DNA from 4 places in the Sphingomonas cannabina genome. Region 4 is predicted to be linked to each of the others. Evidence: predicted binding sites of a transcription regulator. Region 4 holds the regulator's gene; each other region holds the start of a gene.
What was found. The regulator LexA, encoded in region 4, represses DNA repair genes until DNA is damaged. The targets are predictions, from matches to a motif close to GTTCCNCNCTTGTTCT.
Positions count from the first base shown of each region.

Region 1: the regulator LexA is predicted to act here: its motif matches at 5,401-5,416, upstream of LZK98_RS01335 (ImuA family protein).
Region 2: the regulator LexA is predicted to act here: its motif matches at 3,434-3,449, upstream of recA (recombinase RecA).
Region 3: the regulator LexA is predicted to act here: its motif matches at 3,087-3,102, upstream of LZK98_RS17235 (DUF6771 family protein).

Region 1 covers NZ_CP090059.1:258,949-266,566, reverse strand. Annotated here, with positions in the region: gene LZK98_RS01345 (error-prone DNA polymerase) at 1-2,921, opposite strand, end outside; gene LZK98_RS01340 (DUF6504 family protein) at 2,918-4,315, opposite strand; gene LZK98_RS01335 (ImuA family protein) at 4,620-5,375, opposite strand; gene LZK98_RS01330 (M3 family metallopeptidase) at 5,527-7,618, shown strand, end outside.
Region 2 covers NZ_CP090059.1:2,590,773-2,598,390, reverse strand. Annotated here, with positions in the region: gene LZK98_RS12470 (ribonuclease J) at 1-154, shown strand, start outside; gene LZK98_RS12465 (DUF1467 family protein) at 165-443, shown strand; gene LZK98_RS12460 (helix-turn-helix transcriptional regulator) at 383-1,276, opposite strand; gene LZK98_RS12455 (SDR family oxidoreductase) at 1,370-2,266, shown strand; gene LZK98_RS12450 (oxidoreductase) at 2,282-3,358, opposite strand; gene recA (recombinase RecA) at 3,527-4,612, shown strand; gene LZK98_RS12440 (class I SAM-dependent methyltransferase) at 4,928-5,755, shown strand; gene LZK98_RS12435 (glutathione S-transferase family protein) at 5,769-6,395, shown strand; gene LZK98_RS12430 (dicarboxylate/amino acid:cation symporter) at 6,405-7,618, opposite strand, start outside.
Region 3 covers NZ_CP090059.1:3,649,223-3,656,840, reverse strand. Annotated here, with positions in the region: gene LZK98_RS17255 (ArdC family protein) at 1-950, shown strand, start outside; gene LZK98_RS17250 (DUF2958 domain-containing protein) at 947-1,360, shown strand; gene LZK98_RS17245 (MarR family winged helix-turn-helix transcriptional regulator) at 1,529-2,014, opposite strand; gene LZK98_RS17240 (organic hydroperoxide resistance protein) at 2,156-2,581, shown strand; gene LZK98_RS17235 (DUF6771 family protein) at 2,863-3,075, opposite strand; gene LZK98_RS17230 (thermonuclease family protein) at 3,263-3,706, opposite strand; gene LZK98_RS17225 (DUF736 domain-containing protein) at 4,158-4,484, shown strand; gene LZK98_RS17220 (helix-turn-helix transcriptional regulator) at 4,646-4,870, shown strand; gene LZK98_RS17215 (S26 family signal peptidase) at 4,863-5,435, shown strand; gene LZK98_RS17210 (lytic transglycosylase domain-containing protein) at 5,423-6,022, shown strand; gene LZK98_RS17205 (DUF6961 family protein) at 6,147-6,335, opposite strand; gene LZK98_RS17200 (hypothetical protein) at 6,850-7,047, opposite strand; gene LZK98_RS17195 (hypothetical protein) at 7,117-7,618, opposite strand, start outside.
Region 4 covers NZ_CP090059.1:2,245,194-2,252,811, forward strand. Annotated here, with positions in the region: gene LZK98_RS10520 (citrate synthase) at 1-795, opposite strand, end outside; gene gltX (glutamate--tRNA ligase) at 830-2,257, opposite strand; gene LZK98_RS10530 (ComEC/Rec2 family competence protein) at 2,286-4,457, shown strand; gene lexA (transcriptional repressor LexA) at 4,451-5,116, opposite strand; gene LZK98_RS10540 (molybdopterin molybdotransferase MoeA) at 5,172-6,353, opposite strand; gene LZK98_RS10545 (leucyl aminopeptidase family protein) at 7,256-7,618, shown strand, end outside.

The DNA of each region.
Region 1 (7,618 bases), 2.0 Mb from region 4:
AAGATCACGCCCGCGACCTCCACCTTGCGGCCGGACCGTACCTGCTTGAGCCCCGCGGCAGGCGTCACGCCCAGCAGATCGAGCCGGCCGCGCAGGAAGGACACCGGATGCGCGCGCAGCGAAAGCTGGATGGCGCGATAATCCTCCACCACCTCGCGCCCTGCGGTCAGCGGCGTCAGCGCAACGCTGGGTTCGCGCCGATCGGCGAGCCCTAGCGGCATCGGCTTCTCGCCGAGCGCGCGCACCGCCCAAAGGGCCTGCCGCCGGTCATGTCCGAAGCAGCGGAAGGCATCCGCCCGCGCCAGCCGCTCGAGCACCGCGGGCCTGACCCCGGAGCGTCGCCACACATCCTCGACCGAGGTGAAGGGGCCGGCGGCACGTGCTTTCAGGAGTCTCTCCTCGACATCCTCCTTGCCAACCCCGCTCACGATCCTGAGGCCGAGCCGAAGCGGCGCAAGCGCTTCCCATTCCTCATCGGTGCCGTAGAAGCCCGGATGCCTCTCGCGTTTCTCGGTCCGTTCCCCAGGCGCCAAACACGTATCCCACGCGCTGGCGTTAATGCACGGCGGCAGGAACTCGACCCCATGCTCGCGCGCATCACGGACGATCTGTGCGGGAGCATAGAATCCCATCGGCTGCGCGTTGAGCAGCGCCGCGCAGAACACGTCGGGATGATGCGCCTTCATCCATGACGAGGCATAGGCGATCTTGGCGAAGCTGGCGGCGTGGCTCTCGGGGAAGCCGTAGTTGGCGAACCCCTCGATCTGCTTGACCATCCGCTCCGCGAAATCGAGACTGATGCCGTTCCTCAGCATACCCTCGATCAGCTTGGGCCGGAACTCGCCGACGTTGCCGGTCGCCTTGAACGTTGCCATCGCCTTGCGCAGCTTGTCCGCCTCGCTGCCGGTGAAGTCGGCGCCAACGATGGCAACCCGCATCGCCTGTTCCTGGAACAGCGGCACGCCCTTGGTCTTCTCCAGCACATCGCGCAGCGCCTCGTTGGGATATTCGACCGGTTCCTTGCCCTCGCGCCGTCTGAGATAGGGGTGGACCATATCGCCTTGGATCGGTCCTGGCCGCACGATCGCAACCTGGATCACCAGATCGTAGAATATGCGCGGACGCATCCGCGGCAGCATCGACATCTGCGCGCGGCTCTCGATCTGGAAGACGCCGAGCGTGTCGGCCTTGCAGATCATGTCGAAGGTCGCCTTGTCGTCGTTCTGGAACTCTGGGCTGTCCAGCGTCATCGGATGACCCTTGTGCTCGGCCATCAGTTCGAACGCGCAGCGCATGCAGCCGAGCATGCCGAGCCCCAGCACGTCGACCTTCATGAAGCCCAGCTCTTCGATGTCGAGCTTCTCCCACTCGATCACCCAGCGGTCGGGCATGGCGGCGGGTTCGATCGGGATCAGCGTGTCGAGCCGGTCACGCGTGAGCACGAAGCCGCCCGGATGCTGCGACAAGTGCCGCGGCATGCCGACCAGTTCGTTGGCGAGCTCGATCGCCAGCGCGACCCGCGGATGACCGGTGTCGACGCCGAGCGCCCGGCTGTGCTTCTCCTCGATGCCGTCGCCTGAGACGCCCCAGACCTGCCCCGCCAGCGCGCCGGTCAGGTCCTCCGACAGGCCCAGCGCCTTGCCGACCTCGCGGATCGCGCCGCGCGAGCGGAAACGGCTGACCACCGCGGTCAGCGCGGCATGGTTGTGGCCGTAGGTCTCGTAAATCCATTGGATCACCTCCTCGCGCCGCTCGTGCTCGAAATCGACGTCGATGTCGGGCGGCTCGTGACGCTCCTCGGAGATGAAGCGCTCGAACAGGAGGCCGCGCTCGATCGGGTCGATCGAGGTGATGCCGAGCACGTAGCAGATCATCGAATTGGCGGCCGATCCGCGGCCCTGGCAGAGGATACCCTCGCTCCGCGCGTAGCTGACGATCGAGTTCACCGTCAGGAAATAGGGCGCATAGCCCATCTGCCGGACCAGGGAGAGTTCGCGGTCGAGCAGCGCGCGATAGTCGGGCGGCACCTTGCCGCCGAACGTCCGGTCGAGCGCGTTGTGGGCCAGCCGCTCCAGCGCCTCCTGCGGCGTGCGGCCGGTCATCACGATCTCGTCGGGATACTGATAATCGAGATCGCGGGGATTGAAGGTGCAGCGCTCGACGATCGCCTCGACCGCGTCGAGCGCCTCGGGGAAGCGGGCGAAGCGGCGGGCCATGTCCTCGGGCGTCTTGAGATGGCGGTCGGCGCTGCGCTCGCGGCGGAAGCCGAGCTCGTCGATCGTGCATTTCTCGCGGATCGCGGTGACCACGTCCTGCAGCATCCGCTTGTCGGGCGTGTGGTAGAGCACGTCGCCGGTTGCGAGCGGCGTCAGGCCATGGCGGCGCGCAGCCTCGGCGAGATTGTGGAGACGCAGGGCCTCGCCCGGTCGGCGATGCGGGGTCAGTGCGACATGCCCGCGTGTCCCGAACACGTCCGCCATCCAGCGCAGCGACAGGGGATCGCCCTCGTCCGCCATCCCCGGCACCAGCGCGCCGACCAGCCCTTCGTTCGCCTCGGCGACGTCCTCCCAATGAAGGAAACATTTCCCCTTCTCACCGCGCTTGGGATCGGCGCGCAGCTTGCCCTTGGAGAGGAGCCGGGTCAGCCGCGACCAGGCCGCCCGATCTTCCGGCCACACCAATATCGAGGCGCCGTCGACGAGGTCGAGACGGCAGCCGGCGACCATGCGGATCGGGCAGCCCTGCTTGGTGATCGCCTCCGCCGCGACCAGTCCGCGCACGATCCCGCCCACCGAGTTGCGGTCGCAGATGCCGAGCGCCGGCATCCCCATCAGCGCGGCCGCCGAGAACAGCTCCTCCGCCGACGACACCCCGCGCAGGAACGAGAAATGGGTGGTCACCTGAAGCTCGGAATAGGTCATCCGAACACGCCGTGCAGGAACCATTTGAGGTCGCCGCTCGCGGTGCGCTCGCCGTCGCCGCGCCGATAGAGCCAGAAGCGCGCGCCGGTTTCGTCCTCGACCCGGAAATAGTCGCGCACCGAATGCCGCTCGGACGGGCGGCGCCACCATTCGCCCTGGATGCGCTCGGGGCCGTCGGCGCGGATCACGCGATGGGTGACGCCGCGCCAGGTGAAGCGCCGCGGCGGATGGTCGGGCAGCTCGTACAGGACGTTGTCGACCTCCTCGGGCCGCGCCAGCAGCCGCGCCGGCCGTGGCCACAGCGGCGTCCAGGGATCGAGCGGCCCTAGCCGCTTCAATCGCGCGACGTCGTCGATTGGCGGCTCGGTGCCCGTCCGACCCGGCGGATCGAGCGGTGGGGCGACAGCGACGCTGCGCTCGGGCACGTCGCTCTCGACCGGCACGGTGCGCCAGGTACGGGCGCCGCGTGTCGCCAGCGTGTCGATCAGTGGCGCGAGGTCGGGCGCAGTTTCCTCGTCGAGCCGTTCGGCGAAGGATTGGGGTTCCAGCGGGTCGGCCGCACGGACGACGAGCGTCATCGCGTCGATGCCATAGCCGGGCTCGACGCTCTCGATCCGGCGGACGAGCAGCTTGAGGATGTGTGCGCCATCGCGGCTCGGCCGAGCGAGGCCGATGCGGATGCGTTGCGGCACATGGTCGATCCGCTCGGCGATCAGCTCGATGCGGCGTGCGCCGAGCCCCTCGACGGTGAGCGCCTGGACGAGGCAGGGGACCAGCACACCGAGCCAATGCTCGATCGCCTCGGCTGTGGCGATCGGCTCGGCGAAGCGCTGGACGACGGCGATCGTCTCGCGCGGGACGATGGGATCGACCGGCTCGGCGATACGGCCCAGCGCCTGATCCAGCCGTGCGACCAGCGCGTCCCCTAGCCGCCGGGCGAGCGGCGCGCGCGGCATGGTGACGAGCTGGCCGATTGTGTCGATGCCGAGGGTACGCAGCAGATCGAGCTGAGCTTCGTCGAGCCGCAGCGCGCGCGGCGGCAGCGGCGCCAGCATCGTCGCCTGCTCGCCCGACGGGCATAGACAAATCCGTGGTCCGTAGCGGGCGAGCGCATGTGCCGCGCCCGGCGTGTCGGCGATTGCGATCCGCGCGGTGAAGCTGAAATGCGCGAGCAGCCGGATCAGCCGCCGCGCCATGTTCTGCTCGCCGCCATGAAGGTGCGCGACGCCGGTCATGTCGATCAGCAGCCCGTCGTCGCCGTCGAGCCAAACGGTCGGCGACCAGCGCCGAGCGAGCAGGGTGGCGAGACGGAGCATGTCGGCGCGGTCGCCCTCAGGATCGGCATCGCGCACGACCAGTTCGGGATTGAGCGCTCGCGCGGTGGTGAGCGCCATACCGGGAGCGATGCCTACTGTCCGAGTTTCGGGTGAAGCCGCAGCGATCAGGATGCGGCTGCCGACGCGGTGGGATGTGACCAGAAGCTCCTCCCCGGCACGGGGAGGGGAACCATTCGTCGCAGACGAATGGTGGAGGGGGCCATCCACCTCGGTCACCGCTCGTGGCTGGGCCCCCTCCACCACTCGCTTCGCGAGCGGTCCCCCTCCCCGTGCCGGGGAGGAGCTGTTCTCCAGTGCCCATCTCGCCCCCGGCCGCCAGCTGCCTTCCCGCGAAGGAACCGACGCCGGCGTTCGCCCGCCCTCAGGCGGCGGCGCGGCGGCGTGTGTCGGCGCGACCCGCCGCAGCCGTTCGATCGGCCAGTGCGGTAGGTAGAGCGCAGCGACCCGTTTCATCGCAAGCCTCCACGGTCCAGTTGCCCGGCTCGCCCCCGCGCTGGCGGGCGAGCTCGATCCGCCAGCGTGCCCGTCCCACGCCCTCCACCGGCAGCGGCGCCGACGGCGCACTCGCCACCCGCCAGCGCGTCACCGCCGCCGAAGGAGGTCCGAGCGGATCGGCGCCGGCGCGGCCGTGGCGCTTCAGGAGCAGCGCGATCGTCCGCCCGCCCTCGGCGGCGAGCTGGAGCCGCCGCGTCGCCGCCATCTCGGCGCGCTTGACTTCGCCGATCACCGCGCCGAGCCCGCGGTGCCTCAGGCCCTCCTCCATAATCGCGAGCAGGTCGGCATCGTCCTGGGCCTCGGCGTAGATCAGCCGGTGCGGCGCGAGCCCTACCTGCGCCAGCCCCGGCGCGAACAGATCTCGCCGCCGCACCACCCACAGGACCGACCCCCAGGCACGAGCTGCGATGCCGGCGAGGAACAGGGTCGCCGCGGCATCATCCCCCAGTCCCGGCGATGCGGCGGCGACCTCGTGCAGCGCGTCTAACCTCAGGCCCCCATCGGTCAGCGCCGCATCGACCGGCGCCATCCCGAACGGCAGCGCCGGCCGCCGGCGGAAGCCGCCGCTCTCCAGCCCGCGAAGCTCTTCGCGCAATCGGGCAAGGACCTGGGTTCTGGACAAGCTCACGACTCGGGCAATGACGAATGTTCGTATTTTGTTCCATGCAGCCGGCGAGTCAAGCGACGACGAGATGCCCCGACGAAGTCACGAGCGGCTCTGGACCCTTTGCCATCCTGCGGGCACAGTCGGGCGCATCAGGGGGATTTCCGATATGACCTTTCGCTTGACGCTTGCCTTGCTCGCCACGACCTCGCTCGTCATGTCCGCCACCGCTTCCGCCCAGACGTCCGCCCCTGCTGCCGCGAAGGTGGACGCCTCGCCGCTCACCGCGCCCTGGCCGGGGCCGCACGGCGGCGTGGTGCCGTGGGACCGGATCAAGCCGGCGATGTTCCCGGCTGCGTTCGAGACGGCGATGACCGAGTGCCGGCGCGAGATCCATGCGATCCGCGACAAGCGTTCCGCTCCCACCTTCCAATCGATCATCGAGCCGCTGGAACTCAGCTGCGACACGCTCGACCGGGTGATGGCCGCCTGGGGCGTCTACACCAGCAATCTCGCCACCAAGGAGGTGCAGGACCTCGACCGCGAATGGAGCCCGAAGCTCGCCGCCTTCTATGATGAGATCACGCTCGATCCCTTGCTGTTCCAACGGGTGAAGGCGGTCTACGACACGCGCGCCAGCCGGAAACTCGATCCGCAGCAGCTCCGCCTCGTCGAGCGCACCTATCGCAGTTACGTGCGCTCCGGTGCAGCACTCAGCGAGGCGCAACGCGCCGAGGTGACCCGCATCAATCAGCAACTCGCCGGTGCCTTCGCCGAGTTCAGCCGCAAGCTGCTCGCCGACGAGGAGACCTGGATCGTCCTCGACGACGCGAAGCAGCTCGACGGGTTGCCCGACAGCGTCAAGGCGGCGATGCGCGCCGCCGCCGAGGAGCGCGGGCTTGCCGGCAAATGGGTAGTGGTCAACACCCGCTCCTCGGCCCAGCCCTATCTCATGTACGCGACCGACCGGGCCATGCGCGAGAAGGTGTGGCGTGCGTTCGTGAATCGCGGCGACAACGGCGACGCCAACGATACCAAGTCGACCATCGTCACCATCCTCAAGCTCCGCCAGGAGCGGGCGAAGCTGCTCGGCTTCAAGAACCACGCCTGGTACCGGATGGACGACACCATGGCCGAGACGCCGGCCAATGCGACGGCGCTGATGATGCGCGTCTGGCCAGCGGCGGTCGCTCGGGTGAAGCAGGAAGTCGCCGACATGCAGGCGGTCGCCAATCAGGAAGGCGCCGGCATCACCATCCAGCCCTGGGACTATCGCTACTACGCCGAGAAGGTGCGCAAGGCGAAGTACGACCTCGACGAGGCGGAGATCAAACCCTACCTCGAGCTCGGCAACATCCTCCAGGGCGCCTTCTACGCCGCGGGCCGGCTCTATGACCTCGGCTTCAAGGAGAATACCGGCCAGATCCCGGTATTCGCGCCCGACATGCGCACCTTCGAGGTCACGGACCTCAAGAGCGGTCGTTTCATCGGCTATTTCTACTTCGACGCCTATGCCCGTTCGGGCAAGCGCTCCGGCGCCTGGGCGACGCGCTATCGCGGCCAACAGCACCTCGGCGGCGAGCGTACCGTGCTCGCCTCCAACAACAATAATTTCGTGAAGGCGCCCTCCGGCGAGCGCACGCTGGTCAGCCTCGATGATGCGAACACCACCTTCCACGAGTTCGGCCACGCGATTCATTCGCTGCTGCAGAACGTGACCTATCCCGGCCTGTCCGGCACGCCGCGCGATTTCGTCGAATATCCGAGCCAGGTGAACGAGAATTGGCTGCTCACCCGCGACGTGCTCGACCGCTATGCCAAGAACGCCGCAGGCCAGGCGATGCCGCAGGCGCTGGTCGACAAGATCGAGAAGTCGCAGACCTTCAACCAGGGCTTCGACACGGTCGAGTATCTCGCCTCGGCGATCGTCGACATGAAGCTCCACGACCGCGACACGCCGGTCACCGACGTCGCCGCCTTCGAACGCGACACGCTGGCCGAGATCGGCATGCCGAAGGAGATCGTGATGCGGCACCGCCTGCCGCAGTTCAACCATCTCTTCTCGTCCGACGCCTATTCCGCCGGCTATTATTCCTATCTCTGGTCGGAGACGATGGACGCCGACACCTGGGCTGCGTTCGAGGAGACCGGCAACGTCTGGGACAAGGCGACCGCCGACCGTTTCCGCACCACGCTGCTGTCGACGGGGAACGAGACTGACCGCAAGGAGGCCTACCGGGCCTTCCGCGGCCGCGATCCCG
Region 2 (7,618 bases), 350 kb from region 4:
AGAAGCGGTCGACGCCGCCGAACAGGCGGTCAAGGACAGCCGCGGCAAAGGGCTCGACAACCTCCGCGAGGCCCTGCGCCTCGCCGTCCGCCGCGTCGCCACGCGCTGGACGGGCAAGAAGCCGATCGTCGACGTGCTGGTGATCCAGGCGTAGGATTTCCGCGATGAACTGGAAGTCCGCGATCGCCATCTATGCCCTGTTCTGGGCCTTCTCGGTCTTCCTCGTGCTCCCCTTCGGCGTCCGCACCGCGCACGAGGCGGGTGCCGAGCTGGTGCCGGGTCAGGCCGAGAGCGCGCCCCACGTCTTCCGGCCCGGCCGCATCGCGCTCCGCGTAACGATCGTCGCGACGATCCTGTGGGGGCTGTTCCTGCTCAACTACGTCTACGGCTGGGTCACCGCCGACATGCTCGACTGGACGCGCTGGGGCCGGCCGGCGGGCTGAGTATCGGCCTCGTCGATGAGCGACTGGATTTTGTCGGAAAGGCCCGGATCGACCGGATTGTAGACGATCATGCTGAGGTCGGTCCTGCCGTCGACCGCGAAGGCCGAATATTCGAAAGAGATCGGCCCAAACAGCGGATGCCGGATGTGCTTAGTGCCCTCGCCATAGCTGTGGACGTCGTTCTCGCGCCACATCGCCTCGAACTCGGGGCTCAGCAGGCAGAGCTCCTCGACGAAGGAGGTCACCTCCGCCGATGCGCCGGCGCGGGCGGCGTCCACACGGAAAACCCCGACGACGAACCGCGCCACGCTCTTCCAGTCATATTGAGCCTCGCGGACGCGCCGGTCGAGGAAGATGGCGCGCAGGATGTTGCGCTGCCCCGGCGGCAGCGAGCCATAGTCGGTCAGCGTCACCGCCACCGCGCGGTTCCATGCGACGACGTCCCATGTCGCCGTCCGGATCATCGCCGGGCTCGGTTCGAGCCGGTCCAGCACGTGCTGCAGGCGCGGGGAGACACCCTCGTCCTTCCGATAGCGCGCCTCCGGCGGGTGCCCCAGCCCCAGGAGGAAGAGATGTTCACGCTCGACCTCGGTCAGCATGAGCGCAGAGGCGATCCGGTCGAGCACCTCGGCCGAAGGCGCGCCGCCGCGTCCCTGCTCGAGCCAGGTGTACCAGGTCGCGCTGATGTTGGCCCGCTGCGCCACTTCCTCGCGGCGCAGACCAGGCGTGCGCCGGCGCGTGCCCGGAAAACCGAACGCCGCCGGATCGAGCTTCCCCCGCCGATCCTTCAGATAGGCGCCGAGACGGTTGTCGCTCTGGCCGGATGTGCCCATGCTGTTAGCTCTTATACCAGGATAATGTCTCGTCTTTAACAGGATAGCGCGACCCGCCAGATTCGTCTCCGCAGAAATCATGGAGACCATCTCATGCGGGTATTCGTCACCGGCGCGACCGGATTCATCGGCTCGGCGGTCGTGCGGGAGCTGTTGGCGGCGGGGCATCAGGTCCTCGGCCTCACGCGCTCGGAACAGGGCGTCGCGGCGCTCGCCGCTGCCGGGGCCGAACCGCACCGCGGATCGATCGCGGACCGGGACAGCCTGACGAGCGGCGCCGCCCGCTCCGACGGCGTCATCCATCTCGCCTTCAACCACGACTTCTCGACCTTCGCGCAGAATTGCGAGGACGACCGGCGTGTCGTCGAGGCCCTCGGTGCCGCGCTCGCCGGTTCGGATCGGCCGCTGATCGTGACGTCCGGCACCGCCATCGGCAACACCGTGCCAGCGGAGCCGGCGAGGGAGGATGGTCCGACCGTCAGCTCCTCGGTGGTTCCGCGCGCCGCATCGGAAGAGGCAGCCGCTGCCGCTGCGGCTGCCGGAGCCAATGTGTCGGTGGTGCGGCTTCCGCAGGTTCACGACACGCGCAAGCAGGGTCTTGTCACCCCGGCGATCGAGATCGCGCGCGAAAAGGGGGTGTTCGCCTATGTCGGGGAGGGAGATAACCGCTGGCCGGCCGCGCATGTGCTCGACGTGGCGCGCCTCTACCGGCTCGTGCTCGAGCGCGCGGAGCCGAATGCCAGATACCATGCCGTTGCCGAAGAGGGCGTCCCGACGCGCGAGATCGCCGAAACCATCGGCCGCCGCCTCGGACTGCCGGTGGCGTCGATTGCTCCGGAGGAGGCCGGGGCCCATTTCGGCTGGCTCGCACATTTCGCGGCGAGGGACCTTCCCGCATCGAGCGAATGGACGCGCGCGCAGCTGGGATGGCAGCCGACCGGTCCCGGCCTGATCGCCGATCTCGAACGGCTGGAAGTGCCTGCAGCCTGACCCGCCGGCCACCGCTCACGCCAACGCGGCGCGCTCCCGCTCGGTCAGCGGCAGCGCGACCGTCCGGCCGTCGCGCGCGGATTCGGCTGCCGCCTCGAGCACGGCCATCACGGTCAGTGCCTCGATCGGCGGCACCGGGTTCGGCGCGGCGCCGCGCACAGCATCGGCGACGCCGCGATAGAAGCTCAGCTGATCGCCGGCCGGCGCCGCGATCCGCCGCTCGTCGCCCGATCCGTCGTAGAACAGCATGTCGTCGTCGTCCGTGCCCCACCCGGGGCTGCCCGGCGTCATCCCCGAGAGCAGCTGCGCCTCCTGCGGGTCCGGCTTGCGCTTGACCAAACTTCCTTTCTCCCCGTGCACGACGAACCGGCTGCTGCCGCCCGCCACCATCATTCCGGCATGGAGGATCACCCGCAGCGCCCCGTAATCGAGCACGACATGCGCCCAGTCGTCGGTCAGCGCGCCGCTCCGCTGCATGGCGAGGTCCGCCTGTACGCGCTGCGGAAGCCCGAACAGCTGGAGCGCCTGATCGATGAGATGCGGCCCGAGATCGAACCAGATCCCGCTCCCGGGCCCCGGCCCCTCGCGCCAGCGCTGGCGCACCTCGGGCCGGAAGCGATCGAAATGCGACTCGAAATGGGTGACGCGTCCGAGCAGCCCGCTCTGGATGGCCTGCCGCACGCCGAGGAAGTCGCTGTCCCAGCGCCGGTTATGGAACACCGCCAGCAGCTGCTCCTGGGCCTCGGCGAGCGCCACCACCTTCCGCGCCTCGGCGAGGTTGAGGGTGAAGGGCTTGTCGACGACCACATGCTTGCCGGCCGCGAGCGCAGTGGCCGCAAGCGGGGCGTGGCTCGCGTTGGGGGAGGCGATCACGACCAGCTCGATATCGTCCCGCGCGATCAGGGCCTGCGGATCGGCGATCACCTCGACGTCGGGCAAATCGCGCCCGACCTTGGCCGGATCGCTGGACGCGACCGCCGCGAGCGCCAGGCCGCGCGTCGCCAGCATCATCGGCGCATGGAAGGTCTTGCCGGCATAGCCGTAGCCGATCAGCCCGGCCCGGACGTCGGTGGTTTCGGTCGATGTCGTCATAGTGTCGCGATGTCGCAGCGGCAGCCGGACCGGTCAACCGCAGGGCAGGAGGGGCGGGCCGCACGAAAAAATTTCGTTCCGCTCTTGTTCTATGAGAACAAATGCGATACGTACGCCTTACAAAGCGTTGAACCGGGCGCGTGGATGCCCTAGCGACGGAGCTTCCCAATGGCAGCGAACCTGAAGGTCATCGATACCGGCATGGCAACCACCAACTCTGATCGTCAGAAGGCGCTCGACGCCGCCCTCGCACAGATCGACCGCGCGTTCGGCAAGGGCAGCGCGATGCGGCTCGGCTCGAAAGAGGCAATGCAGGTCGAGGCGATCTCCACGGGGTCGCTCGGGCTCGACATCGCGCTCGGCGTCGGCGGCCTGCCGCGCGGCCGCGTGATCGAGGTCTACGGTCCCGAAAGCTCGGGCAAGACCACGCTCGCGCTCCACGTCATCGCGGAGGCTCAGCGTAACGGCGGTACCGCCGCCTTCGTCGATGCCGAGCACGCGCTCGACCCGGTCTATGCCAAGAAGCTCGGCGTCGACATCGACGAACTGATCGTGTCGCAGCCCGATACCGGCGAGCAGGCGCTGGAGATCACCGACACGCTGGTGCGCTCGAACGCGATCGATGTGCTGGTGGTCGATTCGGTCGCCGCGCTGGTGCCCAGGGCCGAGATCGAAGGCGAGATGGGCGACAGCCATGTCGGCCTGCAGGCGCGGCTGATGTCGCAGTCGCTGCGCAAGCTCACCGGCTCGATCAGCCGCTCGCGCTGCATGGTGATCTTCATCAATCAGCTGCGCATGAAGATCGGCGTGATGTACGGCAATCCGGAGACGACCACCGGCGGCAACGCGCTCAAGTTCTACGCATCGGTCCGCCTCGACATCCGCCGCACCGGCCAGATCAAGGACCGCGAGGACATCATCGGCAACACCACCCGCGTGAAGGTGGTGAAGAACAAGGTCGCGCCGCCGTTCAAGCAGGTCGAGTTCGACATCATGTACGGCGAAGGCATCTCGAAGATCGGCGAAATCCTCGACCTCGGCGTCAAGGCCGGGTTGGTCGAGAAGTCGGGCGCCTGGTTCAGCTACGACAGCGTCCGCATCGGCCAAGGCCGCGAGAACGCCAAGACCTTCCTCAAGGAGAATCCGGAGATCACCGCCCGGCTCGAAGCTGCGATCCGCGGCCGGACCGAGCAGGTCGCCGAGGAGATGATGGTCGGCGGCGCCGACGATGACGCAGGGGACGACGATCTCTGAGGCGCGACAGGTTTCGCGACGGCTCCGCCGATGCGCGGAGTACGCCGCAAGCTCCCGGAAAGGCTCGCCCGCGCGGCGGGCCTTTTCCGTTTCGGGAAAAGGGCGGCGGCTATGTCGTTTTTCGGAACCTTTGGATGCCGGAGTGCCCTCGGAATTCGAACCGGCTCCGCTCATCAAGCCTCTCCTCTTCAGAGGAGGGACTTGGAACGGCACGTGTGGACAACCCGAATGTCACCTATGCTGAGCGCCCATCTTGGCAATTAATCCAAGGAGCCGCCGTTCCTTGAATGGCCGGCCTCAACAAGGAGAGCGTGGTTGACCGGAGCAATCGAATGGACCGGGACGGTTGGCCGGACCTGGGCCGAGGAATGGCGCCGCACCGACCGCAGCTTCGCCGCGTTCACGCCGCACTTCGACGCCGCCATCCTCGCCGCGGCGCCGCCGGACCGCTTCCGCGCCGCCGATATCGGTTGCGGCGCTGGCAGCACCAGCCTTGCGCTCGCGGCAGCCCGGCCAGATGCGGAGGTGCTCGGCATCGACCTGTCTGCCGAACTCGTCGCCGTCGCGACCGCTCGTGCGCAGGACCGCGCCAATCTTGCCTTCGTCGCTGGCGATGCGCTCGACGTGACCGAGCGCCACGCATCCTTCGACCTCATCGTCTCACGTCACGGCGTGATGTTCTTCGCCGACCCTGTCGCGGCCTTCGCCCGGCTCCATGCAGCGGCAGCGCCGGACGCGCGCCTCATCTTCTCCTGCTTCCGCGACCGCAGCCTCAATCCCTGGGCCGAGGAGATCCCCGCCGCGGTGCTCGGCCATGCACCGCCACCGACCGAAGCCGGGCCGGGGCCTTTCGCTTTCACAGACGCCGATCGCGTCGAGACAATCCTCCGTGAAGCGGGGTGGCGCGATCCGATCGCCACTCCGGTCGACTACGCCTATCTCGCCGGCGAGGGCGAAGACCCGGTCACGGACGCGGTCGCCTTCTTCCGCCGCATCGGCCCCGCAGCGCGACTGATCCGCGACGCGCCGCCCGAGGTGCAGCCGGCATTGCTCGATCGCCTCGCCGCAGCCGTATCGCGCTATCGTCATGGCAATGTCGTCGACTTCCCCGCCGCCGCATGGATATGGTCGGCAGCACACTAGAACGGGGAGCATCATGGCGATCATCGTCCACCATCTCGAGAACTCGCGCTCGCAGCGCGTGCTGTGGCTGCTCGAGGAGTTGGGGCTTCCCTATGAGATCAAGCGCTACGAGCGGAACAAGGCGACGATGCTCGCCCCGCCCGAGCTCAGGAAGGTGCACCCGCTCGGCAAGTCCCCGGTGATCGAGAACGAGGGGCGGGTGGTCGCGGAGACCGGGGCGATCGTCGAGTATCTGGTCGAGCATGCCGATGGCCGGCTCGGCATGCCGGCGCACCGCGACTCGGCGCTGCGCTACCGTCACTTCCTCCACTATGCCGAGGGCTCGCTGATGCCGGTGCTGTTCGCCAAGCTCGTGCTGAGCCGCGTGCCGTTGCTGGGGAGGACGGCGACCAAGCGCTTCCAGCCGATGATCGACGTCCATCTCGACTGGATCGAGAGCGAGCTCGCCGGCCGCCCCTGGTTCGCCGGCGACGACTTCACCGCCGCCGACGTGATGATGAGCTACCCCCTCGAAGCCGCTCGCGGCCGCGCTGGCCTCGATGCCTCGCGGCCGGCGTCGATCGCGTGGCTGGAAAGGATCCATGCCCGCCCTGCATATCAGGCCGCGCTCGAGGCCGGCGGGCCCTATGCCTATGCCTAACCGGCGGCTTCACACATCGCGAAAGCTCTGATCATCCTTCACCGGCCCGCCGCCGGTCGGTGCCGGCACGGGTTCGATCACCGGCGGCTCGGCCGGATCGAGCCCGCCTTCCCAGCGCGCCACCACGCTCGCCGCGACGGCATTGCCGACCACATTGGTCGCCGAGCGGCCCATGTCGAGGAAATGGTCGACCGCCAACACCAGCAGCAGCCCGGCCTCGGGCAGGTGGAACTGGTTGAGCGTTGCCGCGATCACCACCAGGCTGGCGCGCGGCACCCCGGCGATGCCCTTCGACGTGATCATCAGCGTCAGCAGCATCGCGATCTGCGTGCCGAGGTCGAGATGGATGCCATAGGCCTGGGCGATGAACAGCGACGCGAAGGTCATGTACATCATCGACCCGTCGAGATTGAACGAATAGCCGAGCGGCAGCACGAAGCTGGCGATGCGCGGCGGCACCCCGAACCGGTCAAGCGCTTCCAGCGTGCGCGGGAAGGCGGCCTCCGACGAGGCGGTCGAGAAGGCGACCAGGGTCGGCTCGCGGATGTAGCGGAACAGCTGTAGCGCCCGCTTGCCGACGAACAGCAGCGCCAGCGCCCCCAGCGCGCACCACAGCAGCGCGAGGCCCAGGTAGACCGATCCCATGAAGTAGGCGAGCTTGCCGATCACGCTCGGTCCGCGCTCGATCAGCGTCGCCGCCACCGCCGCGAACACCGCGAAGGGGGCGAAGCGCATGACATAGTCGGTCACCTGCAGCATCACCTGCGTCAGCGCCTCGGCCGCCTTGACCAGCGGCGCGGCGCGTTCGCCGACCGCGGTGATCGCGACGCCGAAGAACACCGAGAAGACGACGATCTGCAGGATGTCGTTGCTCGCCATCGCCTCGACGATCGAGCTCGGGAAGATGTGGGTGATGATCTCGGCCGCGTCGAACTTGCTCTTGTCGAGCCCGCTGCCCGCGCTGGCCGGCGGCAGCGGCAGGTTGAGCCCCAGGCCCGGCTGCAGGATGTGGACCATGATCAGGCCGAGCGTCAGCGACATCAGGCTCGCGCAGATGAACCAGCCGAGCGACTTCAGGCCCACGCGCCCCAGCGCCCCGGTGTCGCCCATGTGTGCGATACCGACCACCAGCGTGCCGAACACCAGCGGCGCGATGATCATCTTGATGAGATGCAGGAACACCTGCGTCACGATGCCGAACCATTTGGCGATCTCCTTGAGCG
Region 3 (7,618 bases), 1.4 Mb from region 4:
GCCTCTACGTCGAGGTGACGCAGCGCATCATCGCCGAGCTGGAGGCGGGCACCGTTCCGTGGGTGACGCCCTGGAGTGCACCCGATGGCTCGGCCGCCGCCGCGGTCGGCCTGCCACGCAACGCACTCACCGGCCGTCCCTATTCGGGCATCAACATCCTCACTCTGTGGGGCGAGCTGTTCGCCAGGGGCTATGCATCGCAATGCTGGCTGACCTTCCGTCAGGCGATCCAGGCGGGCGGCTGCGTGCGCAAGGGCGAGCGCGGCGTCGGCATCGTCTATGCCGATCGCTTCATCCCCGCCGCAGAGCGCGAACGCGCCCGGGACAGCGGGGACGAGCCGAAACACGTGCCGTTCCTCAGGCGCTCGACCCTGTTCAACATCGCGCAGTGCGACGGGCTGCGCCCCGGCCTTGCGCCCGAGCCGGTGCCGCTCCCCGAGCGCGAGATCGTGCCCGTCGCCGAAGCGGTGATCGCGGCGAGCGGCGTTCGCGTCGTCGTGCAGGGGGCCCAGGCCTATTACGCGCCGGGGCCGGACCATGTCGTCGTCCCGCCGCAACCCGCCTTCTTCGAGCAGGTCAACTACTACCGCACCGTCCTCCACGAGCTGACCCACGCCACCGGCCACGCCAAGCGGCTCGGGCGCGACCTCGGTCACGCCTTTGGGAGCAAGGGCTATGCCCGCGAGGAGCTGGTCGCCGAGATGGGTTCGGCCTTCCTGTGCGCCGCGCTTGGCATCGTGCCGACCGTCCGGCATTCGGACTATATCGCCAGCTGGCTGGAGGTGCTGCGCGCCGACCTCAGCGACGACCCCGCCGTCCGGAGCATGGCGGGCCCGCGCGGGCGCGCGATCTTCCGCGCCGCCAGCCTAGCCAGCAAAGCCGCCGATTGGCTGCTCGCGCGCCACCGCGAGGCGAACGCCGACGCCATCGCGGGAAGGATCGCGGCATGATCCTCCTCATTCCCGCCTTGCGCGCGCGGCTCACCGCTAATGCCGAGCGCGCCCGCATCGACGAGGACTTCGACCCGCCGCCGGTCGTCAGGTTCTTCAACCCGCTCGGGGCCGCGACATGGCTCGCGACCGAACTCTATCCGGACGGCGATACCCTGTTCGGCCTCGCCGATCTCGGCTTCGGCACCCCCGAGCTCGGCACGTTCAATCTCGCCGAGCTGCGCGCGGTGCGACTTCCGCTGGGGTTGCGCCTGGAACGCGATCTCCTGTTCGCCAGCGATGTGCCGCTGTCGGTCTGGATCGAAGCGGCACGCCGCTGCGGCTCGATCCGCGAGGCCGAAACGCTGCTCGCGCGCCTCCGCCGCCGCGCGCCCGCCAATGACGACGAGCTTCCGCCGCCCGGCGGATGACGCAGACGGCTGTTTGCCGCCAACCCCGAGCCGAGATCGTGGCGGGCCGCATGGCCGCGTTCTGCCCTTCTCACATGCCCGAAGCCGGCCGCCGACGTCTTTCCGCCCGCCGGCACGGCCTCGCAACGCACCGCCGTTCGTTTGGCCGGCGGCGGCCAGGCCGCAGGTTCAGGATTCCGCCCGGTCGGGCGTGCGCGCGCCCCATTTGCCGATGACGTCGTAGAGCGCGTCGCGAAGCCGCCGCACGCCCCGGTTCAGCTCGCCGAGCTGCCTCGCCGATTGGCCGGATGCCTTCAGCAAGGCTTCGCCGAGGCAACCGGCCCGCGGGCGGAGCGCCCGGCCGCGCGCGGTCAGCTCGACCACGACTTGCCGCTCGTTGTCCGGATTGCGGGCCCTGCGCACCAGCCCCGCCGCTTCCAGCCGCTTCAGCAACGGGGTGAGCGTGCTCGACTCAAGAGCAAGCCGCTCGGCGATCCCGCCGACGGTCTGCGCATCCTCCCGCCACAGGACATTGAGCACCAGATATTGCGGATAGGTCAGCCCGAGCTCGTCGAGCAGCGGCTTGTAGAGCCGCTGGACGGCGATCCCCGCCGAGTAGATCGCGTAGCACAGCTGGTCATCCAGCGGCAGCGGCACATCGGATGTGTCGGTCATGGCAGGCTCCTCGCCACTGATATTAGCGGCCTTTTCGCAAAAATACATATCGCGATAAGATTTATCTTGCGACTCAGAAGGGCGCGCGGTAACAAAGGATATCGCGATAAATGTTATCGTAGATAATAAAGGAGCAGAGCGATGAACATTCTCTATCGTACCCAAGCCACCGCCACCGGCGGCCGCACCGGCCAAGCCCGCACCGCCGACGGTGCGCTCAGCGTCGCGCTCGTCACGCCGAAGGAGCTCGGCGGATCCGGCGGCGAAGGCACCAATCCCGAGCAGCTGTTCGCCTCCGGCTATGCCGCCTGCTTCCTCGGCGCGCTCAAGTTCGTCGCGAGCCAGCGCAAGGTGACGATCGCCGAGGACAGCACCGTCACCGCTGCCGTGGGCATCGGCAAGCGCGACGACGGCCAGGGTTTCGGCCTCGATGTCGCGCTGACGATCGCGCTGCCCGGCGTCGATCCCGAGGTCGCGCGCGAGCTGGTCGACCAAGCGCATGTCGTCTGCCCCTATTCGCACCTCGCCCGCAACGGCCTCGACGTGCGGCTGTCGCTCGCGGCCTGACGCTTCTCCCGTCCCGCAAGCCCCCCGCGATAATGCGGTGAGCGCCCGGATCACTGGCGCCAGGCGTCACCAGGGGCCGGGAACGGGCTTCCGCCGATCCCGGTTCGCAAGGTTGCCCACCGCATCATCGCGCGGCGCCGTGCCGGCTCGCGGCGTCCAGGCGGTCGAAGCACGGGACCGGCCGTTCGCGCGGCGCCGGCGTCGCGGCGAACGGCCGGTCCGGGGCGGAATGCCGTGATCTCCGAGGCGGTCCGCCGGTCGTTCCGGCGCCCGCCCGGCGCTCAACCCATCCGCTCGTCGATCGGCAGCGCCAGCTGTACGTCATGGTGTGCGGCCGGCGCGGCGAGGGTCGCACCGATCCAGCCGGCCAGCGCATCCGCCGCCCGCAACCGTTGCCGGTCGTTGGCCGATGCCAGGCCCTGGCGATAGCTGAGCGGCGCCTCCTCGATCGCGCGCGCGATGGTGCCGAGCAGGTCCGAATCGAGTCGCGTCATGGTGTGCATCAAGAACAAAAAAGGAACGAATACGCAAGCCCGCTGCAACACATGCTCCTTGCCGGCCGGCGCGCGCCCACAGGCTCGGCACTTTCGTTCTCATGCCGTTGCGGGATGTGCGGCCACCGGTCGACGGGGCCCGTCGCCGGGCGGAAACGCGTTCGAAGGCTGCTGCACGTGCCCGCGGTCAGCGCTGCGCCGCCCGTCCGCACCAGGAGGGCTTTGCCCGTCCGCGCGGCCACCATCGTGCCGCACCGATCCGCACCAGCTCGGCCGCGACGTCGCGGCCATCGAGGCGCAACCTCGCAACGGTGCGGTCATAGCTGCGCCCGACGCGTGCGATCGACACCACGCGCCCGCCGAGCAGCGCGCGCGCCTGCTCGGCGGCAGCCCTGCCACGCGCCAGCTCGGCGCGGCAGCGCGCTTGGCCGCGGTGGATTTCCGGCGCGTCGATGCCGGCGATCCGGATACGCTCGCCGCTTTCGAGCCGCACGGTGTCGCCGTCGGTGACATAGGCGATCCGGCCGCGCTCGTCCGCCGCCGCCGTGGCGAGGATCAGCGCCGCGAGGCCGAACGCCACGCGCCGCGCCGATGGCAATAGGCTGCGTTCCCTGCCATGATCCGGTTCCATCCGCTCCCCTCCGCGCGAAGACGGTCGCGATATCGTCCGGGCTGCGTCGCGGCAATCGGCGCAAACCCTTGCGGGCCGGTGCTGGCGTCGCGTGCGCTATGACAGGCCGTTGGGCCGGCAGCGCGGCTAGGTCCCGCGGCGGCGCCTCCTGTCCCTGGCGTGCGGCCGGGCCCGGTTCCGGCTCCTCGGGCGCTGACCTGGAACGGCCGCCGGGGCCCGCAAAACCATCGCCCGGCGGCTGATTTCCCCGCCCGCGATCACCCCGCGCGACAGGCCGCGCGGGTGATTGCCACGGGCTCCTCGCGGCCGCTGCGCTCTCAAATCAGCCTGGGGCTCCGGTCCTCCGCTGCCGCTGCGGCCCTCAGGGTTCGCCGTCCCGGCTGACGCCGTCCCTCAGGTCCGCCCGTCGCCCGGAACGGGTCCGGGCGCACCAAGCCAAGGAGACGTTGAAATGCCTGCACTCGGAACCGTCACCCGCACCGCCGATGGCTTCAAGGGCGTGTTCAAGACCCCGACGATGAGCCGTCCGGTCCGCATCGAGATCGTGCCCAATGCCGAGAAGCGGACCGAGGCCCAGCCCGATTACCGGGTCTATCTCGGCGATGCCGAGGTCGGCGGCGGCTGGAACCGGATCGGCGAGGCCTCGGGCAAGCCCTACACCTCGCTCAGCATCGCCGCGCCCGAGTTCGGCCCGCGGCGGATCTACGCCAACCTCGGCCGCGCCGCCGGCCAGGACGACGAGGACGTTCTCGCCGTCATCTGGAATCCGCTCGACTGAGCGGATGCGCTCCCGCGCCGGCCCCGGCGCGGGAGCTCTTCGACGGGGGAGGGTCGCAATCGCCGATAGCCATGTGCGACCCTGCCGGACCGGTCCGGCCTGGGGCAGGTCGGGGTGCCACGGGCGCAATCGGGCGCCCGGCGCCACGACGGAACCTCACCATGAGCGACCCCGACGATCGCGCGCAGCGGGCGCGCGAGGCCTCGCCGTTCCTCACCACCAAGCAGACCGCCTTCTATCTCGGCATCTCCCCGGCGACGCTGAAGGCGCTGCGGGCGAGGAAGGCGGGCCCACGCGCCCGCAAGCACGGCCGCTCGCTGCGCTTCCATATCGACGACATCGATGCTTGGTCGGCGGCGCGAGGGGCGGAGACGGACCATGGCTGAGCGCCGCGACCTGCCGCTCATCGCCTGGGGCGAGGCGCTGCGCGCCGCCCGGCGACGCCGTACTCGCCTGCGCCGCCGCGCCGCGCTGCTCGGCGCCGGCGTCGCGGCGCTCGGCCACACCATCATCTTCCCGCCGACGCCGCGCCTGGTCTGGAACGCCAGCGCCAGCGCGCCGATCGGCCTCTATTGGATCGATTCCGGCGCGGCGGTCGCACCCGGTGACCTAATTGCGACCCGGCTGCCCGAGGAGGCGGCCGCGCTTGCCGCGCGGCGCCGCTACCTCCCGCGTAATGTGCCGGCGGTGAAGCAGATCGGCGCGGTCGCCGGCGACCTGGTCTGCGCGCGCGGGCGCGTGCTCACGGTCAACGGCCAGGCCATGGTGCTGCGCCGCGAACGCGACCGCCGCGGCCGTCCGCTGCCGTGGTGGGAGGGCTGCCGGCAGCTGCGCCCTGGCGAGCTGCTGCTGCTCAACCGCGCGCGGCCGGACTCGTTCGACGGGCGCTATTTCGGGCCGAGCGATGCCCGGCTGGTGCTCGGCAGGGCGACCTTGCTATGGCCGCGCTGAACCGGCTCGCAAGGACCGTGGCGACTGCTGCGGCGCTGTTCGCCGCGGCGCCGGCCGGCGCCGACCCGCTCGCGCCCTGGCGCGTCCATATCGCCGAAGCCGCGGCGCGGTTCGGCCTTCCGGCCGCGTGGATCGAGCGCGTGATGATCGCGGAAAGCGGCGGCCGGACCAGGTTGAACGGCCGTCCGATCACCAGCCATGCCGGCGCGATGGGGCTGATGCAGCTGATGCCCGGCACCTGGGCGGAGATGCGCGCCCGGCTCGGCCTCGGCCACGATCCGCACGACCCGCGCGACAACATCCTCGCCGGCACCTACTACCTCCGGCTCATGTACGACCGGTTCGGCTATCCGGGCTGCTTCGCCGCCTACAATGCCGGACCCGGCCGCTACGCCGAGCACCTCGCGGCGGGGCGCCCCCTGCCGGGCGAAACCGTCGCCTACGTCGCGAGCGTCGCGGACAAGCCTATCATGCCGTCGCACCCAACAACGATCTTCGTTCGGATCAACGGCGCGGCGGTGTCGCAGCCTGAAGCGCCGTCTCCCACGGCAGCGAGCGCGATCTTCGTTCGCTTGTCATCGCGCTAGCCATGCTTGGATATATTTGCTCCGCGGCTTCGGTTCTGAATGACTATCGCCTCCGGACGACGATTCCCGATCAGGCATAAGAAAGATCCCGAGGTGGACGGCGAGAGGTTGGCCCATTGGACGCTCAGGCCGAGGGCGTCGCTGTTCGGAGCATCTCCAGCTTCGCGGCGATCGCCGTCATCGTCGCGACACCAGTGTCATCGCCCGCGAGCGCCGCGGCACCCAGTCGCTCGGCGACGTAGCGCGGCGCCCGCTCGCCAAACTGCCGCTCCAGCGTCAACGCGCAGGCCCACAGCTCCTGATCCCGTGTCATCGCCCGACGATATGCCGCGATCGGTCGAGTGCAAAATGCAACGCGGGGGAACCGGCATCAGAACAGCGCAGCGACCGAAAGGCCGAGGCTGAGAAGCAGGAGCGCGCCGATGACGGCCACCTCGAAATAGAACAGCCGCCGCTTCATCCGTGCCGCCTGCATTCTCCCGTCGGATCGTTCGCCGGCGATATCGCGGCAATTGTCCGACTGGCCCTTTCACGCCGATCTCCCCGTCGACGGCTTGCGGAACCGGTTGCCGATATCGCCGCATCGGACGAGCAGTGTCATGGCCGGTCGTGCGGCACTAGCGCGATTTCGTGCCATGCGGCGTGCTGCTAGCAGCGACAGCTCGGGCTAACCGTCCCATCGCAGCAGGTCTTGCGGCCGCTGGCGCAGCCGCAGACGCCCTTGTGATGCGAGCAGCAGCCGCGCTGACCAGCCGGGCCCTGGCCGCAGGCCGGCTGCGGTGACGCCGAGCCGAGCGCGGTCACCGCAACCAGCGCGAGAATCTCTCTCACCATGCCGGGCCGCTCGCCCGTTCGCCCGGCCATTTGGCACAGGCGCGTGCCCATGGCGCGACCGGATCGACCAAGGGCACGAAGGCCCGCCCGACGAGCCACCGGCTATAGCCGTTTCGCCTGGGGACCGGCGCGACCGGCGCGCCAATACCGACGCGCCAGAACGGGGCCACGACCCGATGCATAAGGCCCATGATGGCTGCCTCCCTATCCTTGCCTCAGCCGGATATCGCTCGCGCGCAGGTCCTGACGAGATCGCATCGTTACGATGCGGTCTGGCCTGGCGCCGGTGCCGGCGCAGGCGCAGGAGTCCCGGTCGTCGCAGGAACGACCAACGGTGCGGGTGCGCCGCCCGAGAAGGTCACTGGCACGTCCTCGTCGAGAAATGCCTTCATCTGCGAGCCCAGTCCGATCTTGGCGGAGGTGCCGGTCACGAAGAAGCCGACCACTGGAACCAGCGCGACCGACGCGACCACGCCGGCGGTGCCGGTGACGCCCTTGTCGTCCGTCGCCCCGGTGAGCCTGATCTGACGACCGTTCACGCGGACATACAGCGCACGGACATTGATGCGCCCCGATTTCCCCCACATGCCCTTGTTGCGGACGTCGGTGATCTCGCCGACGGCTGGACTGCCGGCGGGAATGACGACGGTATCGCCGAGGCTGAGGGCTTCTGCCGTTTCCATGTTGAAGCGCTGGCCCACCTTGAGCTTCTTCCCCTTGGTGGTGAGCTCCTCCATCATCCGCAGTTGAAGCGGCGTTCCG
Region 4 (7,618 bases):
GTGCGCGGGGCCCCACAGGCAGGCGATGCCCGCTGCGATGCAGGCGAAGGGATTGGCGCCCGACGAGCCGGCGAGGCGCACGGTCGAGGTCGAGGCGTTCTGCTCATGGTCGGCATGGAGGATGAAGATCCGGTCCATCGCCTTTTCGATCACCGGATCGACGACATAATCCTCTGCCGGCACGCCGAAGGTCATGCGCAGGAAGTTGCCGGTGTAGGAGAGGTCGTTCTGCGGATAGAGGAACGGCTGGCCGATCGTGTACTTGTACGCCATCGCCGCGATCGTCGGCATCTTTGCGATCAGCCGGTGGCTGGCGATCATCCGCTGGGTCGGATCGGTGATGTCGGTCGAGTCGTGGTAGAAGGCCGACAGCGCGCCGACCACGCCGCACATCACCGCCATCGGATGCGCGTCGCGGCGGAAGCCGCGGTAGAAGGTCGCGAGCTGCTCGTGCAGCATCGTGTGACGGGTGATGGTGTGGGTGAACTTGTCGAGCTCGTCCTTGCTCGGCAGCTCGCCGTTGAGCAGGAGGTAGCTGACCTCCATGAAGCTCGAATGCTCGGCGAGCTGGCCGATCGGATAGCCGCGGTGGAGCAGCACGCCGGCGTCGCCGTCGATGTAGGTCAGCGCCGATTCGCAGCTCGCCGTCGAGGTGAAGCCGGGATCGTAGGTGAACATCCCCGACTCGCCGTAGAACTTGCGGATGTCGATCACATCCGGACCCACGCTGCCCTTGCGGACGGGGTAGTCGTGGTTGCCGATCGCGATCGCGGGTTTGTCGGCGACTTCGCTCATGCGCGCTGTCCTTTTCTCTGTCCGGCCCAGGTGTTCAGGCCATGTGATCGGCGATCCGGGCCAGGCTCTCCTCGCGCCCGAGCAGCTCGAGCACGTCGAAGATCCCGGGCGAGGTGCGTCGACCGGTGAGCGCGGCGCGCAAGGGTTGCGCGACCGCGCCGAGCTTGATGCTCGCGGCCTCGGCGACCTCGCGGACCGCCGCTTCGAGCGCCTCCGTATTCCAACTCTCGACGGCGTCAAGTGCTGCATGGACCCGGGCGAGGACGGTGCGTGCCTCGCCTTCGAGCAGCGGTGCGGCGTCGGGCTCAATCCCTAGTGGGCGGGTGCGAAATAGAAAGGCGGCGCCGTCCGCCAATTCGAGGAGATTGGCCGCGCGCGGCTTCAATGCGGGCATGGCGCGGCGCAGCAATTCACGATGCGAATCCGTGACTTCGAAGTCGAGACGTCCGGCAACCAGATCGGCTAGCCTGCTATCGTCTGCGGCGCGGATGTAATGACCGTTCAGGTTCTCGAGCTTCTTCAGATCGAACCGCGACGGTGATTTTCCGACGCCATCGAGGTCGAACCAAGCGACCGCCTGCTCCTTCGAGATGATCTCGTCGTCGCCATGGCCCCAGCCGAGGCGGAGCAGATAGTTGAACAGCGCCTCGGGCAGCACGCCGAGCTCGTCGCGATAGGCATCGACGCCGAGCGCGCCGTGGCGCTTCGACAGCTTGGCGCCGTCGCCGCCGTGGATCAGCGGGATGTGCGCATAGGTCGGCTCCGGCCAACCCATGGCGTGAATGATGGTGAGCTGGCGGAAGGCGTTGTTGAGGTGATCGTCGCCGCGGATGATGTGGGTCACGCCCATGTCGTGATCGTCGACCACCACCGCGAGCATATAGGTCGGCGTGCCGTCCGAACGGAGCAGGATCATGTCGTCGAGCTCGGCGTTGGCGACCGCGACTCGGCCCTGCACCAGGTCCTCGATCACCGTCTCGCCCTCGCGCGGGGCCTTGATCCGCACTACGAACGGGCGGTCGGGCGCGGTGGATGGGTCGGCATCGCGCCAGGGGGACTGGAGGCGGAACGGTCGGCGCTCGCGCTCGGCGGCGGCGCGCGCCTCGGCGAGCTCCTCCTGGGTCATGTAGCAGCGGTAGGCGGCGCCTTTCTCGACCAGCTCGTTCGCGATCTCGGCGTGACGCTCGACGCGAGTCGACTGGAACACCGGCTCGTCGTCCCAGTCGAGGCCGAGCCAGCTGAGACCGTCGAAGATGACGTCGATGGCTTCTTTGGTCGAACGCGCCTTATCGGTATCCTCGATGCGGAGCAGCGCCTTGCCGCCGTGATGGCGCGCATAGAGCCACGAGAACATGCCGGTGCGGGCATTGCCGATGTGGAGGAACCCCGTCGGCGACGGGGCGAAGCGGGTGACGATTGCGGAACCGGACGCGCCCGCGCCCGAAGTCGATGTTGCGCCCAAGCGCGCATGCTCCCAGACTGTGAATTCAATGGCCAGCTCAGCCGCCGCGCCCCCTAGCACGCACCCTCCGCGGCGCCAAATCGTGTCCGATTGGCTGGGCGGGGCGGGTACGGCCGTCGAGCGCTGGCTGGAGGCGGAGCGTGATCAGCTTGTCCTGTGGCTGCCGGTGGCGGTGGGGGCGGGGATCGCCGCCTGGTTCGCGCTGCCTGATGCCGGACAGTGGACCGCGGTGGTGCTGGCCGGGCTCGGCATTGCAGCGGCGGGGGTAGTGCTGCCGGTCGGCGCGCGTGCCGGACGAGCGCTGCTGGTCGGCGGGATCGCGGTTGCACTGGGGTGCGGCCTGGCGTGGTGGCGGGCGGAACGCGTTGCGGCGCCGGTACTGGCGCGGCCGGCGATTACGCGCTTCACCGCGCGTGTCGAGCGGGTCGAGCCGCTGCCGGCGCGTGAGCTGGTGCGGTTGCGGTTAGCGCCGGTCGATGCGGTCGGGCTGCCGACGCATGTGCGGGTGAACCTGGCCGAGGCCGATGTGCCGCAGGGCCTGACGCGGGGCGCAGTGATCCGGCTGCGCGCGCGGCTGATGCCGCCGCCGGGGCCGGCCGTGCCTGGGGCTTATGACTATACACGCGTTGCGTGGTTCGATCGCATCGGCGCGACCGGCCGCGGATTCGCGCCGGTGGAGGTCGTGAAGGCCGGTGACGTGCCGGGGACAGACCTGCGCGCGCGGCTGTCGGCGCATATCCGGAGTCGCATCGAGGGGGCGGGCGGAGGCATCGCGGCGTCGCTCGCTACCGGCGATCAGGGCGGCATTCCCGAGGAGGATGCCGAGGCGATGCGCCGGTCCGGACTTGCCCATCTCCTGTCGGTGAGCGGGCTGCACATCACGGCGGTCGTCGGTGCGACGATGCTGCTGGTGCTGCGGCTCCTGGCGTTGAGTCCCTGGCTGGCGTTGCGTTTCCGCTTACCGTTGATCGCGGCCGGCGCGGGCGCGGTGGCGGCGATCGGCTATACGCTGCTCACCGGCGCGGAGGTGCCGACGATCCGAAGCTGCGTCGCGGCGCTGCTGGTGCTGGCGGCGCTCGCGATGGGGCGCGAGGCGGTGACGCTGCGGCTGGTGGCCGCCGGGGCGCTGGCGGTGATGCTGCTGTGGCCGGAGGCGGTGGCGGGCGCCAGCTTCCAGCTTTCGTTCGCAGCGGTGACCGCGATCGTCGCGCTGCATGAAGGCGGGCGGGTGCGCGGCTGGTTCGCCCCGCGCGAGGAGGCGCGGTGGCGCAGGATCGGGCGAGGATCCGCCTCGCTGCTGCTGACCGGCATCGTCGTCGAGCTGGCATTGATGCCGATCGGGCTGTTCCACTTCCACAAGGCCGGCTTCTACGGCGCGCTCGCCAATATCGTGGCGATCCCGCTCACCACCTTCGTGGTCATGCCGCTCGAGGCGTTGGCGTTGCTGCTCGATCTCGGCGGTCTGGGGGCGCCGCTGTGGTGGCTGTGCGGGCGGGCGCTCGACCTGCTGCTGTGGATCGCCCGGACCACTGCCCATGCGCCGGGCGCGGTCGCGGCGCTGCCCGCCATGCCGCGGGGCGCCTTCGCGCTAATGGTGGCGGGCGGGCTGTGGATAATGTTGTGGAAAACCCGTTGGCGGTGGTGTGGATTGGCGCCACTCGTATTCGGAGCCGCTTGGGCGCTGGCGACGCCGGCACCGGACCTGATCGTCACCGGTGATGGGCGGCATCTTGCCATCCGCACGCAGGGCGGCGGGCTGGCGCTGCTGCGCGAGCGCGCGGGGGACTATGTCCGCGACGTGTTGAGCGAAGGCGGAGGCGTCGACGGCGAGTTGCCGGTGCTCGACGATGTCGCGGGTACGCGCTGCAATATCGACCTGTGCCTGACGGAGCTGGAACGGGGCGGGCGGCGGTGGCGGGTGCTGGCGACCCGGTCGGCGTATCTCGTCGATCCACGGCCGCTGATCGCCGCCTGCCGGACGGTGGACGTCGTCGTCAGCGATCGCCGGTTGCCGCAGGGCTGTACGCCACGCTGGCTGAAGCTCGACCGCAGCTTCCTGGCGCGGTCGGGCGGGGTGACGCTGACCTTCGATCCGCCCAGGGTGAGGACGGTCGCCGCATCCGCCGGCCGCCATCCCTGGATCCGACCCGCCACCGTCCTGCCGCCTCGCGATCGGCAGGCCTCGGGTGCGGGTCAGTAGCGGCGGAGCAGGCCGGCGAGCTTGCCCTGCACGCGTACCTGGTCCGCGGCGTAGCGCTGCGGATCATAGGCGCGGTTGGCGGGATCGAGCCGGACCATCGCGCCTTCACGGTAGAAGGTCTTGAGCGTCGCCTCATTGTCGTCGATCAGCGCGACGATGATGTCGCCGTCGCGGGCGACGTCGGTGCGGCGGATCAGCGCATAGTCGCCGTCGAGAATACCCTTCTCGACCATCGAGTCGCCGGCGACCTCCAATGCATAATGCTCGCCTGCGCCGAGCAGCGCGGCGGGGACCGGCAGCATCGTCGCACCCTCCAGCGCCTCGATCGGCACGCCGGCGGCGATGCGGCCGTGCAGCGGGATCTCGATCACGTCGTTCGCCGGCTGCGGCAGGCGCGAAGGCGCCGTGGGCTGGACGGTTTTGGCCGCCTTCTTCGCTTCGGGGCGCTCGGGCATCTTGATGACCTCGAGCGCGCGGGCGCGGTTGGGCAGGCGGCGGAGGAAGCCGCGCTCCTCCAATGCGCTGATCAGGCGGTGGACGCCCGACTTGGACTTGAGGTCGAGCGCCTCCTTCATCTCCTCGAACGAGGGCGACACGCCCGTTTCCGCCAGGCGATCGGCGATGAAGCAGATGAGCTCGTGCTGCTTGCGCGTGAGCATTCGGTCCCTCCGTCCAGAACAGACACGGAACGTTTATGGATTGTTCCCCGTCCTGTCAAGCGAGGTCGAGGATTTCCACCGAGTCGCCTTCGACCGCTGCCGGCGCATGGGGCGGGCGGACGATCAGGCAGGTCGCGCGGGCGAGGGTGCGGAGCATCGAGCTGTCCTGGATGCTCGACGCATGGGCGCGGCCGCCGCGCAGCTCGGCGCGGAGATAGTCGGCGCGGGAATCGTTGGCGGGGAGCGGCTCGCCGAGCGGGACCGTGCGGGTGCGCGGCAAGGGATCGGCGGCGCCGGACAGGGCGGCGACCAGCGGCTTCAGGAACAGCGTGGCGGTGACGAAGGCGGAGACGGGATTGCCCGGTAGGCCGAGCACCACCGCATCCTTCAATCGCCCGGCCATCATCGGCCGGCCGGGACGCACCGCGACCTTCCAGAAGTCGATATCGGCGCCGGCGGCCTCCAGCGCGGGGCGGACGAGGTCGTGGTCGCCGACCGATGCGCCGCCGGTGGTGACGAGGACGTCGGCGTCGACCGCGGCGAAGGCAGCCGTAAGCACGTCCAGGCGATCGGGGAGGATGCCGAGCGGGACGACCGCTACCGGCAGATCGGCGAGCATCGTCGCCAGCATCAGCGCGTTGACTTCGTAGACCTGGCCGTCGCGAAGCGGTGCGCCGTGCGGCACCAGCTCGTCGCCGGTGGCGGCGATCGCGACGCGGACCGTGCGGCGGACGGCCAGCTCGGCATGGCCGCCCAGCCCCGCCAGCGCGGCGCGGGCGGGCGTGATGCGTTCGCCATTCGCAATGAGGACATCGCCCTCGGTGAAATCCAGCCCGCGTCGCCGGACGCTGCTGCCGGGGCGCGGCGGGCCCTCCCCGATGAGGTGGATCGTGCCGGCGCGGTCCTCTGCTTCCTCCTGCACGAGCACGGCGTCGGCGCCTGCGGGCATGACCGCGCCGGTGAAGATGCGCACCGTCTCGCCCGCGTCGATGCTGCCGGCATGGGGGTGGCCGGCGCCGCTCTCGCCGATTAGCCGGAATGGACCGGGGAGGTCGGCGAAGCGGATGGCGTAGCCGTCCATCGCGGAGAGATCGGCCGCAGGTTGGGTGCGGCGGGCGCGGACGTTCTCGGCCGCCCAGCGGCCGGCGGCAGCATGGAGCGATACGCGTTCGCTCGCGACCGGCGATGCGAGGGCCAGCAGCCGCGCCTGCGCCTCGGCGACGGGGAGGAGGGGAATCATCGGCCGATCCGTGGCAGGGGTTGGGACCGATCGACATCCAGATGCGTCGTGCGACCAGCTCCAAAGTGAAGGGAGACGCGCTTCATTCTTTCACTTTGCTCCACTTAATTCCGCAGCTGCGTCGCGGTAGCCGGGCGGGACACAAGCAAAGCAAATCCTATTAGGAAAGCGATTTGTCGGCCTGGTATGGCATCCATTCTGTTGACAACGGACGAGCCATTCGAGTCGGTGGCCGACTGGCAGGCGGCTGGCCGCACGGCTTTGGGAGGGCGCCGGAAACCCGCGGAAATCCGTCGAAGGTCACGAAAGTCATAGGTAGAACGGCCCCCCCGTCCGGACGAGGCTTTCCGGTGCCGGGGCCGCCGAAAAGTTGACCAAATTGACTCAGGTCACGTGTTTGCGCGCCGTCGCCCCGGACACGGCGCGGAGGCGACGGCATCGCGACAGCGACGCATCGGGGACGCGACATCAGGGTGACACCGAGGAACACCAAGGCGACGCTAACGCGACACCGACGCGACATGGGCGAGATCTACATAATCAAAGAACGGCCCGGCGCTCGCGCGGCTCGGAGCGGGCGAGCCAAGCAGGCGAAATCCTACATTGCAAGGGCGGGCGCCTCAGGGGCTGTCGACCTTCACCCCTCCCCTCCAGGGGAGGAGTGCATGAGCTGCCGGCGGATTGCTGAACGTCAACACACCCTAGGTTGCAAGTGGTGATGACGAGCGGGAGCCTATCCGATTCGGTTGGCGACGCAGCCATGTCGATCGGCATCCTCCCTTCCGCCAGCCTCGGCTGCCATCCCCCCTGGCAGGGGAGGATCGAAGCCGAGCCACCATCGGCGCACCGACCGCACGAACGCTGTGGCCTTTCGCCATCGTCCCGCTAGGGTCCGCCGCATGACTGCCCTGCTCCAGCCCGATCGCGGCCAGGCCGCGCGTTCCATCATCGTCGTCCATCCCGACAATTGGGCCGAATGGCTTGCCGCCCAGCCGCCGCGGGTTCGCGCTACCGTTGCCGCGCATCGGCTCACCGGCAAGGCCGGCAATCGCGCGGTCCTGCCCGGCGAAGGCGCGGAGGACTGGTCGATGCTGCTGGTCTGCGACGAGGCGCCGGGCTCGCCCTGGCGCATCGCCTCGCTCGGCGAGCAGCTTCCCGAAGGCACCTATCGGCTGGCCGAAGGCGAGGTCGGGGCGGCCGGGCTCGGCTGGGTGCTCGCGCAGCATCGGTTCGATCGCTACCGCAAGGAGGAGAATGGCGTC